DNA from 4 places in the Micromonospora sp. NPDC047812 genome. Region 1 is predicted to be linked to each of the others. Evidence: riboswitches for the same ligand, from Rfam matches in the RefSeq annotation. Region 1 holds a riboswitch; each other region holds the start of a gene.

Region 1 (4,898 bases):
CGGGCCCGGCCGCGCACACCTGGTCCGCCTCGGCCGCCCGGCCCGCCCCGGCCGCTCCGGCCGCCCGGCCGCTGTCGGCCGCCCTGCCTGCTCAGCCCCCGACGACTGTCCCGGTTGCACGGCCGGCATCGGCCGCCTCGTCCACGCCGGCCGACCTGTCCGCGCCGGCCGACTCGGACGACGGTGTGGCGGTCTACCGGGTGGCCCGGGGCGACCACCTGGGCGCCGTCGCCCAGCGCTACCTGGACGAGTTCGCCGACTACCGGGAGTTGGCCGAGCTGAACCGGCTCGGCGACCCCGACCGGATCCACCCCGGCCAGTTGTTGAAGCTGCCCGGGGACGCCGAGGACCGGGGGGCCCGCCGGCACGCCACCGGCCGCCTCGTCGCGCGCCCGACCCCGCCCGCTCCCACCCGGCCGGCCCCGCAGCCGGCACCGGGAAAGGTCGCTCCCGAGCGGGCGACGCCGCCCCCGCCGGCCGCCGAAGCCCCGGTGCCGCCCCCGGCGGAGACGGACGCCGGTCATACCCCGACGGTGACGGTGGGAGCCGCCCGGGCCGGCGAACCCGATCGGGTGAACAGGCCCCTCGCGGTCTCCGCCGTCCTGGCGGTGGCGAGCATCGTCGGCGCGCAGATCGGCGCGGTCCTGGGCCTACGCCGCCGACCGGGCCACGTACCGGCCGGCGCGGCTCGGACCACGACCGCCGCCCGCCGTGGCACCGCCGCACGCGGCACCACCACGACCAGGCGCGGCCCGGGTCGCCGGGACATCGGCACCGCCCCGCGCGGCAGCGCGACCGCAGCCGACCGGGGCGGTACGGACACCGGCACCCACGACTCCGCGCACCCGACCGGTCAGGGCTACGCGTACGCCGGCGGCACCGTTCGCGCGGACACGACCGCCCCCGGCACCGGCACCTACGACGGCGGGCTGACCGCTGGCGCCCGCGACGACGATCTGACCGGCCACGGCCGAACCCACCCGGGTTCGTCCCGCGACACACCGATCGGCCGCCACCGCCGCCCCTGACCCACCCACCCCGCTCGCACCCGCCCAACCGATACCGCTCGGGTGATCAAGAGGTTTGGTCACGCAGGGAGATCGAACTCGACTCAAACCTCTTGATCGACATCGGAGGTCGGGAGGGCGCAGGCGCCCGTCAGGGGAGGCGGGTCTCCAGGACGCCGTTGACGACGCGGGTCGGCAGGACCTGCTGGTCGTTGCCGGACGGGCCGTGCACGACCTCGCCGCCGTTGAGGCGGAACGCGCTGCCGTGCCACGGGCAGACCACGCAGGCGTGCCCGTCGATCTCCTGCACCTCGCCCTCGCCCAGCGGGCCGCTCTGGTGCGGGCAGCGCTCCAGCATCACGGTGACCTCGTTGCCGTGCCGGTAGAGGATCACCGAGACGTCGTCGACCTCCCGGGTGATCAGCTTGCGCTCCGGCAGGGCGGACATGTCCGCGATCGAGTGCCAGCCGTCGCTCATCCGGTGCAGCTCGGAGATGCTCTGGTTGACCTGCGCGCCCTGCTTGTACGCCAGGTGCCCGCCGAGGTACGCCCCCATGCTGGCGGCGCCGAGCCCGAGGAAGCCGAGCGTACGGCCGAGGTTGTGCCGGCCGGCCATCCGGGCGGCCACCGAGCCGGCGTAGAACGCCAGGCCGACGCTGTTGGACGCGGCGTGCACCAGGCCGACCCGGCGCTGGTCGCGGGCCAGTGCCGCCCAGTCGTTGAGGCCGGCGACCGCGGCCGGGAGGGCGCTGACGGTGCCCACCGTGCACAGTGTGGTGGCGGCCCGGCGCTGTCCCGGCATGAGGTCCAGCACCGCCGTGCTGATCCACGCGCCGACCGGCACCTGCACCATCGCCGGGTGCAGCGGATGGCCCAGCCACACGCCGTGCAGCAGGTCGCGGACCCGCTGCGGTCGGAGGGTGGCCTGGACGGCGCGCTGCAACCGGTCGCCGACCCGGTCCAGGCCGGATGCCTGCTCGATCTTCGTCAAGAGTGCTCGCACCCGTACCGACTTCCCGGCAGGAGCCGCCGCAAACCGGTCGACGGTGACGGATCCGCTGCCGTACGTGATCAGGCCCCCGCAGAGCCGTAACGGGACGCCCCACCGAGGTCAGCTCTCCCGTGCCGTCCAGCGGTCGTGGTGGATCGCGTCGGCCATCGGGCGCTTCTGTCGCCAGCCGTGCCGGGCCAGGTCGGGTACGGGCTCGAAGTGGGTGACCGGCCCGAGGCAGAGCCACGCCACCGGCCGGATCCCGTCGGGGATGCCGAGCAGTTCGGCGAGCCAGGGCTCGCGGTAGAACGACACCCAGCCCACCCCGAGCCCCTCGGCGGTCGCGGCGAGCCAGAGGTTCTGGATGGCGAGGCAGGTCGAGTAGAGCCCGGTGTCGGCGATGGCGTGCCGGCCGAGCACGGCGGGGCCGCCCCGGGCCTGGTCGTGGGTGACCACCACCGACAGCGTCGACTCCAGGACGCCATCGATCTTGATGCGGGCGAACCGTTCGGCCGCCTCCCCGTCGAGCGTCGCGGCGAACGTGTCCCGCTCGGTGCGGACGTGCTCGTGGAACCGGCGGCGCAGCTCCGGGTCGCGCACGAGGACGAAGTCCCAGGGCTGCGAGTAGCCGACGCTCGGCGCGGCGTGCGCCGCCGCCAGCACCCGGTCCAGCGTCTCCTCGGGCACCGGCGCCCCGGTGAACTGGGCGCGTACGTCCCGGCGGCGGTGGATGACGTCGTACAGATCCAAGGCAGGCTCCCGCTGCGCTCGGCCCACGCCACACCGGACGCGGGCACCGGACGCGAGGCCGGTCTTCGGACTCCCGGATCGACGCCTGGCCGTCCGCCTTCCCGGCCCGGGCGGGCCAGTGGCTGCGCGTACGCGTGGACGGTGGCTCCCCGGTCACCGCGGCGGGCCCGTGCCGGATTCACACCGGCTTCCCGATTCTCCCCGCTCGCGCGGGGCACCTCACATGATCGTGCCATCGGGGATGCTAGCGCCGCCCGGTCCGTTCCGGTCCGACGGGCAGCGCGGGGCACCCGCGGCAGTGGAAATCCGGTCGCGGGCCGCCCGCTCCGGTACCACTGTGGTCCGGGTGTACGCACTCTCCTCCCGCCCGCTGCCGGCCGGCCGACCGGCGACCCGACTGACTCTCGCGCTGGGACAGCCCCGGGCCGTGCCGCCCCCGCTGCTGATGCTGCTGGGCATGCTCTCCACCCAGGTCGGGGCGGCCGTCGCCAAGCAGCTCTTCGGCAGCACCAGCGCCGGCGGTACGACCACGTTGCGGCTCGGCTTCGCCGCGCTCATCCTGCTGGTCCTGGTCCGGCCGGGGCTGCGCCTGGGCTGGCGCACCGCCGGTCTGGTCGGGGCGTTCGGGCTGGCCCTGGCGGTGATGAACCTCGCCTTCTACGCGGCCCTGGAAAGGGTGCCGCTGGGCGTCGCGGTCACCATCGGCTTCGCCGGGCCGCTGCTGGTGTCGCTCGCCGGCAGCCGCCGGCTCGCCGACGTGGCGTGGGCGGCGCTGGCCGGCGGGGGCGTGCTGCTGATCAGCGGGCTCGGCGGGACGGGGGTGGACCGGCTGGGGCTGCTGTGCTGCGTGGCCGTCGCGGTCGGCTGGGCCGGCTACGTACTGCTCGGCAAGGCGGTCAGCGCCCGGGTGCCAGGCAGCCGGGGCCTCGCGCTGGGGATGGCGGTCGCCGCGCTGGCCGTGCTGCCCCTGGGGGTCACCGGCAGCGGTACGGCGCTGCTCGACCCGTGGACCCTCGCGCTGGGCGCGGCGGTGGCGCTGCTGTCGTCGGTGCTGCCGTACTCGGCGGAGATGGCGGCGCTGCGCCGGATGCCGGCCCGGGTCTTCGCGGTCCTGCTCAGCCTGGAGCCGGCGATCGGGGCGCTGGTCGGGCTGGTCCTGCTCGGCGAGCTGCTGGCCTGGCCGCAGGTGGTCGGCGTGGCCTGCGTGGTCGGTGCCGCGCTGGGCGCCACCCTGGTCCGCCCGGACCGGTCCGCCCCGCACTGACGCCTGGCGCCGCCGGCACCGCCGGGGGCATGCTGTCGGGATGGGGGTACGCGTCGAACGCGCCGCGGCGGTGACCACGGTGATCCTGGACCGCCCGGCGGCCCGCAACGCGGTCGACGGGCCGACCGCCCGGGCGCTGGCCGACGCGTTCCGCGCCTTCGAGGCCGACCCCGACGCCTCCGTGGCCGTGCTCTGGGGGGCCGGCGGCACGTTCTGCGCCGGGGCCGACCTGAAGGCCATCGGCACCCCGAGCGGCAACCGCGTCGAGGCGCAGGGGGACGGCCCGATGGGTCCGACCCGGATGACGCTCGGCAAGCCGGTGATCGCCGCGATCTCCGGTCACGCGGTGGCCGGCGGGTTGGAGTTGGCGCTCTGGTGCGACCTGCGGGTGGCCGAGTCCGACGCGGTGCTCGGGGTGTTCTGCCGGCGCTGGGGGGTGCCGCTGATCGACGGGGGCACGGTCCGGCTGCCCCGGCTGATCGGCGAGAGCCGGGCGATGGACCTGATCCTGACCGGCCGGCCGGTGCCGGCCGAGGAGGCGTACGCCATGGGGCTGGTGAACCGGCTGGTCGCGCCGGGCGAGTCCCGGGCGGCGGCCGAGCGGCTGGCCGCCGAGATCGCCCGGCACCCGCAGACCTGCCTGCGCAACGACCGGGCGGCGCTGCTCGCCGGCGCCGGCCTGCCGGAACCGGCGGCGCTGGAGGTGGAGCTGGCGTACGGGATGGAGTCGCTGGCCGCCGACGCGGCGGCCGGCGCGGCCCGGTTCGCCGCCGGCGCCGGCCGGCACGGCGCCCCGGCCCACTGACCGGACCAGGGCCCGGCCGGCACCGCGCCCGGCCACTCACCGGCGGCGGCCCGACCAGCGCGCCCCGGCCGACCCTCCGGG
Region 2 (4,898 bases), on a different contig from region 1:
CGGCATCGACCCGCCTGTCCACGTGTCCGCGAATCTGGCGCGGGGCGACGCGCACAACCGCGTGCTCTATGAGCGGTACGGCGGTCAGGTCCGCCCGATCGAACCCTGATCAGCCGGGACGAGGGCTTCCAGGCGTCGGGGGAGAAGGTGAGGCTCGCGGTCGGGCGGGCCGAGTCTCCGTGAGCTCCCGGAGAACACCCGTTCGAGCGCTCCACCGAACCCGCGCCTGGAAGCCAGGATCCGCGATGTGGTCGGCCTGTACCTCGACCCACCAGACAAGGCCGCAGCACGGGCGGCGCCGCCCGACGCTAGAGGGGAACCACGTACTGGATGAACCCGCGGTTCTCGGCGACCTGATCGTAGAGCCGCCGGGCTGTGCGGTTGTCTTCCCTCGTGAGCCAGTACAGCCGATCACAGCCCTGGTCGCTCGCCCACGCTTCGACGGCCCTGATCAGCGCACGGGCGACACCCCTGCCGCGCGCCTCGGGAGCCGTGAACAGGTCCTGCAGATAGCAGACGTCGGGCGACGTCGTGCTGGCGTGGACCAGGAAGTGGGCGATGCCGACCAGCCGGCCGTCCAACCGCGCCCCGAGCGCACGCACTCTGTCGCCGCGCTGGAACTCCTGCCAGGCCCGGTCGTACCGATCCGCGGGCCAGGTGCGGCCGTAGAAGGCGTTGTAGCCGCAGAACAACTCCTCCCACCCGGGGCGGTCGTCCGACTGGAGCGGGCTGACGCTGACCATCGCTTCCTTCCTCGTCCGGGAACGCGCAGGTGTGACCCGGTGTCGCAGACATCGGCGTGAAGGAATCCTAGCCTCGCAACACCAGTGCTTGCGCAGCTCGGCTGCCGACCGGTGGTCAGCCCGGCGAGGTTCGACGCCCTGGGGGGAGGAAACCTTCAGATCTCAGATCAAAAGACGTAGACATCTTTCATGTTCTATCGATGTCCCGCTATATTGCCGAGCAGTGTCGATCTCTCCCGATGACGAGGTGCACATGTTCGACAACCCGACGCTTCGGCGGCGTACCCTGTTGGCGGCCGTCGCCGGCGCCGCGGCCGTCCCCATCGTCGCCGGCCCCGCGTGGGCGGCGTTGCCGAAGGTCTACATCGATCCGGGCCACGGCGGCACCGACCCCGGCGCGGTCGGCAACGGGCTGCAGGAGAAGGCCCTGACGCTCGACATCTCCCTGCAGCTGCGCAACATCCTGCTGGCCAACTGGGGCGTCGACGTCCGCATGTCCCGGACGACCGACATCACCCGCAGCCTGGCGTACCGCACGGACGACGCCAACGCGTGGGGCGCGAACCTGCTCGTGAGCGTGCACATCAACTCCGGCGGCGGCACCGGCTTCGAGAGCTACCGGTACCCGACGGCGGGCGCGGCCACCGTCAACCTGCACAACGCGCTGCACCCGAGGGTGATCGGCGCCATGCGGACGATCGGCGGGGTCACCGACCGGGGGCTGAAGACCGCGAACTTCCACATGCTGCGCGAGGCGGCCATGCCCGCGGTGCTGACCGAGAACCTCTTCATCGACAGCGTCGCCGACTCGAACCTGCTCAAGCGGGCGGACTTCATCACCGCCGTCGCCCGTGGGCACGCCGAGGGCATCGCCGCCTACCTCGGCCTGGGCGCACCCAACCCGCCCACGGGCGGCACCATCGTGGACAACGCCACGGCGGGACGGTTCACGGCGAGCACCAACTGGGGCACCTCCTCGTACTCGGCCCAGCGCTACGGGGCCGACTACCGCTTCGCCAACCCCACGCCCGCCAGCGACGCCGCCTGGTTCAAGGTGAACATCCCGACGGCCGGCGACTACCGGATCGAGGTACGCCACCCGGCCGACCCCGGCTACAACAGCGCGGCCCCGCACGTCGTCGTCACCGCCTCGGGCAACCGCACGGTCAACGTGGACCAGCGCTCCAGCGGCGGCGTGTGGCGCTCGCTGGGCACCTTCGGACTGGCCGCCGGTGACCGCAACCTGGTCGCGGTGAGCCGGTGGACCAGCACCCCCGGTTACGTGGTGGCCGACGCCGTCCGGGTCACCAAGGTCTGACCGCACCGCCTGGGAGCGGACCGGGATCGTGTGACCACAGGATCCCGGTCCGCTCGCACGTCGGTGCCAGTCGTGGAATCCGCGCGCCTGGCAGACCGGGACCGCGCCGCCGGTACGGACCGACAGGTCCTCGGCGTCGCGCCGCGCGACCCGGACCGTGGTGGAGCGCGATCCGGGCCAGCGCGCTCAAAGCGCCTGTGGTGTCCGACCGTACCGAGCGGACGACAGTCCTCCGAGCCGGCGCGGGCGGACATCGACGTCGACGCGGGCCGGCGATCGACGGGCGTCACCCGGACCGCCGACGACACGCCCGAGACCGACATGTGGGGTGTGACAACGGCGCCAACCCTATATATGGTGTCGGCGCAGCTGGTTCGGCCGCTCATCCGGAGCGGTCGAGGCAAGAGGGAACCCGGTGGGAATCCGGGACTGCCCCGCAGCGGTGAGTGGGAACGACCGCCGTCATCAGCACTGGGCCGCCAGCGGCCTGGGAAGCGACGGCCAGTAGGAGACCGGCGAGCCCGGTCGCGCCCGCGAGTCCGAAGACCTGCCAGTGCGCCGTACGCCCGCATCCGGGTGCGCGGCGGTCCGAGGCCGCGTGGGACGGCCGACGCCATCCCGACGCGTGCCCTGCGCGCGTCGTCGTCGGTGTCCGCTCCCCGCGTGCCCAGGAGTTCCGTCTGGGATCAAGGCTCGCGAGGAGTGAGTGGTGACAGTCACCGAGGTTGTTCCGGCCGACGGCACGGCGGTCGACGATGCGGCCGTGGCGGGCCAGCGGCGGCCGCAGATGCGGGTCCGCAAGCGTGACGGCGGCACCGAGGCGGTCGACGTCAACAGGATCGTCCGGGCGGTCGAGCGGTGGGCCGACGACCTCGCCGACGTCGACCCGCTGCGGGTGGCGACCCGGACGATCAGCGGCCTGTACGACGGGGCGACGACGGCCGAACTGGACCGGCTGTCCATCCAGACCGCCGCGGAGATGATCGGTGAGGAGCCGCAGTACTCGCGGTTGGCCGCCCGCCTGCTGGCCGGGTACGTCGACAAGGAGGTCCGCCGGCAGGGCATCGGCTCCTTCAGTGCGGCGATCCGGCGCGGCCACGCCGAGGGCCTGATCGGCGACGACACCGCGGCGTTCGTCGCCGCCCACGCGAGCGCCCTCGACGCCGCCGTCGATCCGCGCGGTGACCTGCGCTTCGAGTACTTCGGGCTGCGCACGGTCTACGACCGGTACCTGCTGCGCCACCCGACGAGCCGGCTGGTGCTGGAGACCCCGCAGTACTGGCTGCTGCGGGTGTCCTGCGGCCTGTCGCAGGCACCGGACGAGGCGATCGAGTTCTACCGGCTGATGTCGAGTCTGGCGTACCTGCCGAGTTCGCCGACGTTGTTCAACTCCGGCACCCGGCACACCCAGATGTCCTCCTGCTACCTGGTCGACTCCCCGCGCGACGAACTCGACTCCATCTACCAGCGGTACGCGCAGGTGGCGAACCTGTCGAAGTTCGCCGGCGGGATCGGCATCGCGTTCTCGCGGGTCCGCTCGCGGGGCGCGCTGATCAGGGGCACCAACGGGCAGTCAAACGGGATCGTGCCGTGGCTGCGGACGTTGGACGCCTCGGTGGCGGCGGTCAACCAGGGTGGTCGGCGCAAGGGCGCGGCCTGCGTCTACCTGGAGCCGTGGCACCCGGACGTCGAGGAGTTCCTCCAGCTGCGCGACAACACCGGTGAGGACGCCCGGCGCACCCACAACCTCAACCTGGCCAACTGGATCCCGGACGAGTTCATGCGGCGGGTGGAGGCCGACGGGGTGTGGTCGCTGTTCGACCCGGACGTGGTGCCGGAGCTGCCGGACCTGTGGGGGGAGGAGTTCGACGCGGCGTACCGGGCCGCCGAGGAGCAGGGCCGCTACGTGCGGCAGGTCCCGGCGCGGGAGCTGTACGGGCGGATGATGCGCACCCTCGCCCAGACCGGCAACGGGTGGATGACGTTCAAGGACGCCGCGAACCGGTTGTGCAACCAGACCGCCGAGGCGGGCAACGTGGTGCACCTGTCCAACCTGTGCACCGAGATCGTCGAGGTCTCCAGCGACGCCGAGACCGCCGTGTGCAACCTCGGTTCGGTCAATCTCGCCGCCCACCTGGGCGCGGACGGCATCGACTGGGAGCGGCTGCGCGCCACCGTCCGCACCGCCGTGACGTACCTCGACCGGGTCATCGACATCAACTACTACCCGACGGCGCAGGCGGCGGCGAGCAATCCCCGCTGGCGTCCCGTCGGGCTCGGCCTGATGGGCCTGCAGGACGTGTTCTTCGCGCTGCGGCTGCCGTTCGACTCCCCGGCCGCCCGGGAGCTGTCCACCCGGATCAGCGAGGAGCTGTACCTGACCGCCCTGGAGACCTCCGCCGACCTGGCGCGCCGCGCGGGCGCCCACCCGGCGTACGGGCAGACCCGGGCGGCGCGCGGGCAACTGCAACCCGACCTGTGGGGCGTCACGGGAACCCAGACGGCGAGGTGGAGCGCGCTGCGGGAGCGGGTCGCCGCGTACGGGCTGCGCAACTCGCTGCTGGTGGCGATCGCGCCGACCGCCACCATCGCCTCGATCGCCGGTTGTTACGAGTGCATCGAGCCGCAGGTGTCCAACCTGTTCAAGCGCGAGACCCTGTCGGGGGAGTTCCTCCAGGTCAACACCGCCCTCGTGCGGGAGTTGAAGGCGCGTGGCCTGTGGACGGAGCGGATCCGCTCGGCGATCAAGCGCGCCGAGGGCTCCGTGCAGGACGTCGCGGAACTGCCGGCCGAGGTGCGGGAGCTGTTCCGCACCGCGTGGGAGCTGCCGCAGCGGG
Region 3 (4,898 bases), 360 kb from region 1:
GAGCCCGCCCCCGCCGACACCACCGCCCCGGCCGGGAGGACCGCCACCCGCCCCACCGGATCCGCCACCACCGGCGAGACCGCCGGCAGCGCCGGCACGGGTGGCACCGCCGCCGACGGGCGGCCCGGCCTGCTGGAGGTCGACGGGCTGACCGTCCGCTTCCAGCTCCGCGACGCCGTCGTGCAGGCCGTCACCGACCTGCACCTGACCGTCCACCCGGGCGAGCTCCTGGCGGTGGTCGGGGAGTCCGGCTGTGGCAAGTCGGTGCTCGCGCACGCCCTGCTCGGCCTGCTCCCCGGCAACGCCACCGTCACTGGTCATGCCCGCCTGCGCCCGCCCGCCGGGGCGCAGGTCGACCTGGTCGGCTCCTCCGAGCGCCACCTCGCCCGCGCCGTACGCGGCCGCGCGGTCGGGCTGGTGCCGCAGAGCCCCGCCACCGCCCTGACCCCCGTACGGACGGGCCGGCGGCTGCTGGAGGAGACCCTGCGCGCCCATGGGCACACCCGGCGCGAGGCGCCCGCGGCGGCCGAGCGGGTCGCCGCCGAGGTGGGTCTCGACCCCGCCGACCTCGACCGCTACCCGCACGAGCTCTCCGGCGGCATGGCCCAGCGCCTGGCCACCGCCCTCGCCCTCGCCCCCGACCCGCCGCTGCTGCTCGCCGACGAACCCACCACGGGCCTCGACCGGCCCCTGGTCGACCACACCCTCGACCTGCTGCGCCGCCGCTGCGACGCCGGCGGCGCCGTCCTGCTCATCACCCACGACCTGGCCGCCGCCCGCCGGGTCGCCGACACGGTCGCCGTCATGTACGCCAGCCGGATCGTGGAACGGCGGCCGACGGCCGAGTTGTTCGCGGCGCCCGCCCACCCGTACACCGCAGGTCTTCTCGATGCCCTGCCCGAGCGGGCCTTCCGGCCCGTCCCCGGCCATCCGCCGATGCTCACCGACCTGCCGCCCGGCTGCGCCTTCGCCCCGCGCTGCGACCGCGCCACCGACGTCTGCCGCACCCCGCCCGCTCCCTGCGCGGGCGCGCCGGGCCGGGCCGCCTGTCACCACCCGCTGACCCTCGGAGCGCCGGCATGACCAGCACGGCCGGAAGCGCCGGCACGACCAGCACCGCCGGAAGCGCCGGCACGACCAGCACGGCCGGGAGCGCCGGCACGACCAGCACCGCCCTCGCGGCCCACGAGGTCGCGGTCTCCTACGGCGGCCGGCGCGTCCTCGACGGCGTCGACCTGCGCGTCGCGCCCGGCGAGACGGTCGGCCTGCGCGGGCCCTCGGGCAGCGGCAAGTCCACCCTCGCCCGGGTGCTGGCCCTGCTGCACGCCCCCGAGGCCGGGCACGTCACCCTCGACGGCCACCGGGTGGCGGGCGCCCGGCACCGGGTGCCCGCCGCCGTTCGTACCCGCGTCGCGATCCTGTTCCAGAGCCCCCGCGCCGCCACCGACCCCCGGCTGGGCCTCGCCGACATCATCGCGGAACCGCTGCGCGCCACCGGCACGCCCGAGGAACAGGCGCGGGCCCGGGCGGCGGAGCTGGCCGACCTCGTCGGCCTCACGCCCGACCTGCTCGCCCGCCGCCCGCACGCGGTCAGCGACGGGCAGCTGCAACGCGCCTGCCTCGCCCGCGCGCTCGTGCACCGGCCCGACTACCTGCTCTGCGACGAGGCCACCGCCATGCTCGACGCCTCCACCCAGGCGCACCTCGCGGCCGTCATCACCGACTACCAGCGGCAGCACGCCGCCGGGGTCCTGCTCATCACCCACGACCCGGCGCTGATGGCCCGCTGGGCCACCCGGGTGGTCGACCTGCCGACCGCCGCGCAGCCCTGACCGGCGCGCCTCCCGACAGCCCTCGGCGGACCGTCCCTGATGGTGTTCGTCGCGTGACTTCCGGGGCGGCCGGCGGCTAGGGTGACTCTGCCGTGGTGCTCGGGAAGCCGGTGGAAGACCGGTGCGGCCCTCGCCACTGTGATCGGGAAGTTCGCGGCCCTCGTCGTACGAGGTCACTGGGCGTAACCCGCCTGGGAAGGCCGGCCACGGACGCACCTCCCGTCAGCCAGGAGACCGGCCACGGCACTGCGTTGACCCGTCCACGAGGTGTTGGAAGGCGGTCCCGATGCGCGTGCGCGCAGTGCGGTCCACCCTGTCCCGGCGCGTTGCCGCGCCCCTGTCCGTCCTCGTCGTCCTGCTCGGCGCCTGCGCCACGGACGACCCGGCCACGGCGCCCCCGGCGGCCGCCGCCCCGGTCGCGCTGACCAACTGCGGTACGCCGGTCGCCGTCGCCGCCCCGCCCGAGCGGGCGGTGACCCTGAACCAGCCCGCCACGGAGATCATGCTGGCGCTCGGCCTCGCCGACCGCATGGCCGGCACGGCGTACCTGGACGACGCGATCCTGCCGGAGCACGCCGCCGCGTACGCCGCCGTGCCGGTGCTGTCGGACAAGTACCCGGCGAAGGAGAAGCTGTTGGAGGCGGCGCCGGACTTCGTCTACGCCTCGTTCCACAGCGCCTTCGGCGACGAGGGCGTCGGCGACCGCGCCGCGCTCGCGGGGCTCGGCATCGGCACGTACCTCTCGCCGGCCGGGTGCCCGAAGCAGCACCGGCCGGCGAAGCTGACGGTGGAGGACGTGTTCGCCGAGATCCGGGACGTGGCGGCCGTCTTCGGGGTGCCGGAGCGGGCCGAGAAGCTCATCGCCGACCAGCGGGCCCGGATCGCCACGGCCGCCGCCCGGATCGGTGGCGCGCGGGACGTGTCCGTGCTCTGGTGGGACGCCGGCACCGACGCCCCGAGCGTGGGCGCCTGCTGCGGCAGCCCCAACATGATCATGTCGGCGGTCGGGGTGGGCAACGTGTTCGGCGACCTCACCGGCGGCTGGGCCGACACCAGCTGGGAGGCGGTCGTGGACCGCGATCCCGACGTGATCGTGCTGGTCGACGCGGGCTGGGACGCGGCAGCCGCGAAGCGGGCCTTCCTGACCCGCCACCCCGGCCTGAAGGAGTTGCCGGCGGTGGCCCGGCAACGGTTCGTCGTCATCCCGTTCTCCTCGACCTCCGCCGGGGTGCGCGTCGTGCTCGGCGTCGAGGCGCTCGCCGCGGGCGTGGCGCAGCTCCCCGCCGGGGCGGACCGCTGACCGCCGTGGCCCGCCGCGCCGGCCCGGGACCAGCACGCCGCACCGCCCCCGACCCGACCCGCCGCGCCGCCCCCGGGTCCGCCGACCGCGCCGCCCTCGGGTCCGCCGACCGTGCCGCCCCCGCTGGCGTCCGCGCGGCCAACCCGCTCGGCCTGGTGGTGCTGCTGGTCGCCCTGCTGGCCGGGCTGGTCGTGTCGATCGGGGTGGCCGTCACCGTCGGACCGGCCGACATTCCCGTGTCGACGGTCTGGTCGGTCGTGGCCGACCGGCTGGGACTCCCGCACGCCGAGGTGCCGCTGCTGCGCGAGCACATCGTCTGGCGGCTGCGCCTGCCCCGGGTGCTCGGGGCCGCCGCCGTGGGAGGCGGGCTGGCGGCCGTCGGCGCGGTGATGCAGACCGTCACCCGCAACCCGCTGGCCGACCCGTACCTGCTCGGGGTCTCCTCGGGGGCGTCGCTCGGCGCGGTCGCGGTCCTCGTCCTGGGCTTCGGCGGCGGGGTCGCCGCGCTCACCGGGGGCGCCTTCGCCGGGGCGCTGGCCGCGTTCGCGGTCGTGGCCGCGGTGGCCGGCCGCCGGGCCGCGCTGGCCCCCACGAGGGTGGTGCTGGCCGGCGTGGCCGTCGCGCAGCTCTGCGGGGCGGCCACCTCGTTCGTCATCATCTGGGTCGCCGACCCGCACGCCACCCAGAGCATCACGTTCTGGCTCTCCGGCTCGTTGGCCCGCGTCGACTGGACCGCCCTGGCCTGGGCCGCGCCGGTCCTGGCCGCCGTGCTCGCCCTGGTGGCGGCGTACGCCCGCACGCTCAACGCCTTCGCCTTCGGCGAGGACGCCGCGGCGACCCTCGGTGTCCCCGTCACCCGGGTCCGGTGGCTGCTGCTGGTCGCCACCGCGCTGCTCACCGCGGCGCTGGTCGCCGTCAGCGGCGCGGTGGGCTTCGTCGGGCTGATCCTGCCGCACGCCGCCCGGTTCCTCACCGGGGCGGACCACCGGCGCCTGCTGCCCGTCGTCGTCCTCGCCGGGGCGATCTTCCTGGTCTGGGTGGACACCGCCGCGCGGACCCTCTTCGCGCCCCGGGAGCTGCCGGTCGGCGTGCTGACGGCGCTGCTCGGGGTGCCCGCCTTCGTGGTGCTGCTGCACCGCCGGAAGGTGCGTGGCTGATGCTCACCGTCACCGGCGTGTCCTGGTCCGTCGCGGCCCGGCGGATCCTCGACGACGTCACCTGCGCGGTGCCGGCGGGCAGCCTCGTCGGGCTGCTCGGCCCCAACGGCTGCGGCAAGACCACCCTGCTGCGGATCGTCGCCCGGCTCGCCACGCCGGACGCCGGGTTGGTCACGGTCGGCGGCGACGACGTCACCGCCCTGCCCCGGGTCGCGCTGGCCCGCCGGACGGCGCTGCTCGCCCAGCACGCCGACACGGACCTGGACCTCACCGTCGGCGAGGTGGTGCTGCTCGGCCGTACGCCCCACCGTGGCTCGCGCTGGTCCGACAGCGGCGCCGACCGCGCCGCGGCGGCCGACGCGCTGGCCCGGGTGGACCTGGACGGGTACGCCGGGCGCCGCTGGCACACCCTCTCCGGCGGCGAGCGGCAGCGGGTGCAGCTGGCCCGCGCCCTGGCCCAGCAACCGCTGCTGCTGTTGCTCGACGAGCCCACCAACCACCTCGACATCGGCCACCAGCTGCACCTGCTGCACCTGGTCCGCCGCTCCGGGGTCACCACCCTGGCCGCGCTGCACGACCTCAACCTGGCGGCCATGTTCTGCGACGCGG
Region 4 (4,898 bases), on a different contig from region 1:
ACCGAGACGACCCGGTAGGTGCCGATGCTGCCGTTGCAGTTGCCGATGCCCTGGAAGCTGCCCGTCACGCTGACGGCGATGCACTGCCCGATCCTCGCCGGCGGCGGGGGCGGAGCCGCCTGCGTCGTGGGGAGGATGGGCGGCGGCGAGTACGCCGGCTCGCGCGGAAGCTCCCTCGTCGTCCCGATCGGCTCGGGCAGGGGTCTCGCCGCGGGCTGGCCCTGCTGGCCGCCATTGGCCCTGATCAGGCCCACCCCGACCAGTGCGGCCCCGCAGACGCCGATCAGGCAGAGCGCCAGCACCGCAGCGACCACACCGATGATCAGGGGCGTGTTGGTCTTCGGCGGCGACGGTGGCAGCGGTGGCGGTGGTGGCAGTGGCGGCGACATCGGTGGTGGGGCCCCGGGCGCTGGTGGCGTGGAGGTCGGCTGGCCGGGCTCGCTCGGCGGAGGAGGCGACGTCACCCGCAGAGTGTCACACAGTCCCGCCCGGGTGCTCGCCCCTCCGTCCTGTGTGGTGCGTCGCTGCGGTCGTGATCTTCCAATCGACGGCCAGGGGCACGGCGTAGGCCCGGAAGACGCGGTGCCCTCGGCGCGTTTCGGCGGCCGGGCGACGTGCAGGTGGGCGATTCGCGGGTGGGCGATCTGGCGTGCCGCCGCGCTCATGGTTGCCGGGTGCGACGGCTATCGGCTCGACGGCGAGTGCCCGGGCAGCCGACGTCGGACCCATGCCGTGGCGGCGCGTGCGCTCCAGGCCACGGGTCTCACGCGTCGCGCAGCGCGTCCTGCACCCCGGTCTCGCGGCGCCCGAGGTGCACCGGATCGCGGCCGGAGAGGAGGTCCAGGGTGGCCTTCACGCAGGCGCCGTACTCACGGGTGGAGCTGATCCGCCACGTCCTGTCGTACCGGCGGGCGGTCTCGTCGCCGACCCCGTTGGCGTCGACGCCGAGCCGCCGGCACACCGTCACGGCGCGAGGCAGGTGGAAGGACTGGGTCACCACCGTCGCCCGTTCCACCCCGTAGACCCGCTTCGCGCGGGCGCACGAGTCGTACGTGTCGAAGCCGGCAGGGTCCAGCACCACCCTCGTCGCCGACACGCCGTTGTCGACCAGCCAGCGCCGCATCGCGGCCGGCTCGTCGTAGTCGGGGTTCATGTTGTCGCCCGAGAGCAGGATGGCGCGTACCTTGCCGGCGGCGAGCAGCCGCCGGGCGATCTCCAGGCGGCCGGTGAGGAACGGCGACGGGGTCCCGTCGGGGTGGACCTTGGTGCCCAGCACCAGGGCGACCGGCGCCTCCGGGACGTCCCGCTCGGTGAAGATGTGCCCGTCCGCCCCGCCGCGGATCCAGTGCACGCTGGCCACGGTGCCGCCGGTCAGGAGCACCGCGCCGACGACGGCCGCGCCGACGGCGCGACGCAGCCAGCGCGTACGCCGGCGAGCGGCCGGGCGCGGCCTGCGGGTCAGCTTGGGGAGTCGGGGCCGCATGGGGCGAGTATCCCAGGGCCGCCCGACGACCGTTCCCGCCCCTGGCCGTGCGCGGTCGCCGGCGACGGGGAGCGGTTGACCGGCCCCGGCGGCAGTGGCAAATGTGAGGCGGATCGGCACCTGTGCCGCCGATCCGGGCGTCCAGGTCGTGCTGCCGGCCGGCCGAGCGGTCAACCATGAGGTGCCGGAGGCCGGCCCGCTTCTGATGCAGCGAGCCGGCCGGGCGTCTCCGAGGTCACCCCCGGGATGGATCAGGCAGGCACGGTCCCGTTGAGGTACGCGTTGATCTGGTCGATCTCCAGCGCGTTGAAGACCTCAGGCTGGGCGGCGGCCTGGTTCGAGTTGATGATCCGCTTGAACAGGTTGTAGTGCGCCATCGACCGCAGCCCGATGACGCGGTTGGGGGTGACCAGGTAGCCGGTGCCGCCGGTGCTCCAGATGAGGTACATCAGTCCATCCTTAGTGACGATCTCGGGGGGAGATCCGGGGGCCCCGGCGTACGGGGCACCCGTGAGAACCGACTCGGGGTCAACTCGCTGACCGTTCGGCTGGAAGATCTCAAGATGCAGGTGCGGGCCGGTGGAGTGGCCGGTGGATCCCACGTTGCCGATGTGCTGGCCTGCGGCGACCTGCGCGCCCGTCCCGACTCTGGGAGCCTCCCGCATGTGCCCGTAGACACTCCGCCAACCATCGGCGTGCGTGATGGTGGCGTTGTGGCCGAGGCCGCTCGCGCTGTACGAGACGCTGGTCACCGTGCCCGCCGCGATCGAACGGATCGGATAGCCGAGGATCCCCGAGTAGCTGTAGTCCGTGCCGTTGTGCATCCTGGACTGGCCGGTGATCGGATCTGTCCGCATCCCGTACGAGGACGTGATCGGGACCCATTTGTCGAACGGCCGGTTCCATCTCGGCGTCGCGCCGTACGCGGCTTCCGCGAGCCACGCCTCCGGAATGATGCCGGCCGCCAGCGTGGCGGTGACCAGGCCGAGCAGATGGCGACGGTCGATGCCACGCGACGCCGCCCCATCCCCCGGCGATGTTTCGTCGAACGTCTGCATTCGGCCCCTTGCTCACGATGGATGACGAACGATCCGCACCGGGGAGACCGCCGACTGTGACTTCTGCTCAGTTCCGGGCCGCTGGTTCGGGACGGGCTGACCAACCCCTTCGGGCGGCGAACCAGCGAGCCCGCGTGCATCTGGGATCTTGGATATTAGGGGATCGAACTCCATTGGTGTCAAGGCTCGGTTCCGCCCGGCCGGTACGGCCCGAAGCCGCGTCGGTCGCCGCGTCGGCGTCGGCACTCGTAGCACGCCCTCGACGGTGCTGATGGGACGGGCCGGGTGGACTCGGATGACACGCGCTTCCTGGCGGTGGGCGACATCCCTGTGGCCCCGATTCGGGGACCATCGCGTCAGCGTGTGGCGGTGGCGGTGCGGACGGTTCCGCTGTGGGTCGCTGCGAGTGGGCAGACTTCACCCCCGCGTGTCGCAGCGTGACAGCTAGGACTTACGCGGAGCGGACACGAGCTGAGATCTTGAGGGGCGACGCGACCGCTGGCGACCGACCGTGGTCACCGGATGGACCACCTGGACCCGGACCGGACGCGCCCGCGGTCGGCGACCGCCCCGCCGACGGCCACAGAGCGTCCGCAGTGGACGACGCATTGACACGGGAGCGCGTACGCGGCCAGACTGACGCCACAACTCCATCAGCGCGTATGTATGGGGGAAGTCCGGTCGAAGTCCGGCGCTGGCCCGCAACGGTAGGCCGTCGAGATGCACCTCTGACGGCAAGCCCGAATACCCGACGTACGCGCGGAATCCGCTCCCCCACCCGTCGTGGCCCACGGGTCGGAGTCCCGGTCGACCCCGTGCTGCGGCGGTCGTCGGGCTTCTGACGACCGCCGGGCCGGAAAGGCGCTTCCGATGGTCGTCCGCCTGAGCCGGCACCGCCTGCTCGCCCTGCTCTGCGGTGTGCTCACCGCCCTCACCCTCGCGACACCGGCATCGGCCCACGTCTCCCCCACCTCGCCCGCCGGGGTCGGCCGGTCGGAGGCCGCGGCCGGCTGGCTGGCCCGGCAACTCGTCGACGGCGAACGCTTCGAGGTGGTCTTCGACGGCGTCGCCTATCCCGACCAGGGACTGACCCTCGACGCCGTGTTCGCCTTCGCCGCCGCCGGCGTCGCCGACGACTCGGGGGCCCGGGCGCTGGCCTGGGTCACCCGACCGGACATCCGCGACACCTACGTCGGCGACGGCACGACCGAGGCGTACGCGGGCGCGACCGCCAAGCTCGCCCTCGCCGTCCAGGTACGCGGCGGCGACCCGACCGGCGTCGGCGGCGTGGACCTGATCGCCCGGCTGCGCTCGTTGCAGGCCCCCAGCGGCCGGTTCACCGACCGGTCGGCGTACGGGGACTACAGCAACACGTTCAGCCAGTCCTTCGCCCTCCTCGCCCTGGACCGCACCGCGCAGGGCGCGCCCCCGGCGGCCGCCGCCTGGCTCGCGGGCACCCGCTGCCCGGACGGCGGCTACCCGGCGCTGCCCGCGCAACCGGTCTGCACCTCCGACGTGGACGCCACCGCGCTCGCGGTGCAGGCGCTGCGGGCCACCGACCGCCCGACCGACGCCACCGCGGGGCTGCACTGGCTGCTTTCCGTGCAGCGCGCCGACGGCGGTTTCGCCAACGCCGCCGGCACCCCGAACGCCAACAGCACCGGCCTCGCCGCGCAGGCGCTGCACGACGGTCACCGACCGCTGGCCTGGGCACGGGCGCGGGTGTTCCTCGCCGGACTCCAGGTCGGCTGCGCCGGGGCACCGGCCGACCGGGGGGCGGTCGACTTCGACGGCGCCACCTTCGACCCGGGCACCGCCGCCCGGGCCACCGGCCAGGCTGTCCTCGGCCTGACCGGCACCGGGTACGCCCGGCTGTCCGCGGCCGGCGCCACCCCGGGCACGCCAGTCCCCGCCTGCCCGTGACCCGTCCCGTCGCTCACCCGATTCCAGGAGGAACCGTGTTCCGTCACCGATCCACCGTGCGCGCACGGCTCGCCGGCCTGCTGGCCGCTGCCGTCGCCACCGTCGCCCTCACCGCCGTCGAACCCGCCCCACGGGCCGCGCACGCCGCCGCCTGCACCGGCACCTCCGGCGTCACCGTCGTGGTGGACTTCGCCGCGCTCGGCGGCGGCGTCCAGGTCGCCTGCGCCCCGGGCGACCCGGCCACGGGGGTGGCCGCCCTCCAGGGCGCCGGCTTCACGGTGACCGGCACCCAGCGCTGGGGGCTGGCATTCGTCTGCCGGATCAACGGCAAGCCGACCGTCGCGACCGATCCGTGTGTCAACACCCCGCCCGCCACGGCGTACTGGTCGTACTGGCACGCCTCCAGCGGCGGCGCCTGGTCCTACAGCACGTCC

What was found. A riboswitch is a leader RNA that binds a small molecule or an ion and turns the genes downstream of it on or off. The one in region 1 is predicted to bind cobalamin.
Region 2: linked by a shared signal. The riboswitch ahead of AB0883_RS18740 (ribonucleoside-diphosphate reductase subunit alpha) and the one ahead of bluB (5,6-dimethylbenzimidazole synthase) in region 1 are both predicted to bind cobalamin.
Region 3: linked by a shared signal. The riboswitch ahead of AB0883_RS10965 (ABC transporter substrate-binding protein) and the one ahead of bluB (5,6-dimethylbenzimidazole synthase) in region 1 are both predicted to bind cobalamin.
Region 4: linked by a shared signal. The riboswitch ahead of AB0883_RS21255 (peptidase) and the one ahead of bluB (5,6-dimethylbenzimidazole synthase) in region 1 are both predicted to bind cobalamin.

The regions. Positions count from the first base shown of each region.
Region 1 is NZ_JBEYRY010000002.1:1,063,630-1,068,527, forward strand. Features, by position in the region: partial or broken gene AB0883_RS12745 (LysM domain-containing protein) at 1-662, shown strand, start outside; gene AB0883_RS12750 (Rieske 2Fe-2S domain-containing protein) at 1,159-2,010, opposite strand; gene bluB (5,6-dimethylbenzimidazole synthase) at 2,119-2,748, opposite strand; cobalamin riboswitch at 2,787-2,985, opposite strand; gene AB0883_RS12760 (EamA family transporter) at 3,095-4,012, shown strand; gene AB0883_RS12765 (crotonase/enoyl-CoA hydratase family protein) at 4,053-4,817, shown strand.
Region 2 is NZ_JBEYRY010000004.1:199,395-204,292, reverse strand. Features, by position in the region: gene AB0883_RS18755 (SIS domain-containing protein) at 1-109, shown strand, start outside; gene AB0883_RS18750 (GNAT family N-acetyltransferase) at 309-743, opposite strand; gene AB0883_RS18745 (N-acetylmuramoyl-L-alanine amidase) at 967-2,061, shown strand; cobalamin riboswitch at 2,415-2,631, shown strand; gene AB0883_RS18740 (ribonucleoside-diphosphate reductase subunit alpha) at 2,849-4,898, shown strand, end outside.
Region 3 is NZ_JBEYRY010000002.1:699,088-703,985, reverse strand. Features, by position in the region: gene AB0883_RS10975 (ABC transporter ATP-binding protein) at 1-1,083, shown strand, start outside; gene AB0883_RS10970 (dipeptide/oligopeptide/nickel ABC transporter ATP-binding protein) at 1,080-1,832, shown strand; cobalamin riboswitch at 1,909-2,090, shown strand; gene AB0883_RS10965 (ABC transporter substrate-binding protein) at 2,119-3,132, shown strand; gene AB0883_RS10960 (iron chelate uptake ABC transporter family permease subunit) at 3,138-4,289, shown strand; gene AB0883_RS10955 (ABC transporter ATP-binding protein) at 4,289-4,898, shown strand, end outside.
Region 4 is NZ_JBEYRY010000005.1:315,194-320,091, reverse strand. Features, by position in the region: gene AB0883_RS21270 (hypothetical protein) at 1-389, opposite strand, end outside; gene AB0883_RS21265 (ElyC/SanA/YdcF family protein) at 764-1,483, opposite strand; gene AB0883_RS21260 (peptidoglycan DD-metalloendopeptidase family protein) at 1,735-2,541, opposite strand; cobalamin riboswitch at 3,165-3,312, shown strand; gene AB0883_RS21255 (peptidase) at 3,412-4,464, shown strand; gene AB0883_RS21250 (hypothetical protein) at 4,500-4,898, shown strand, end outside.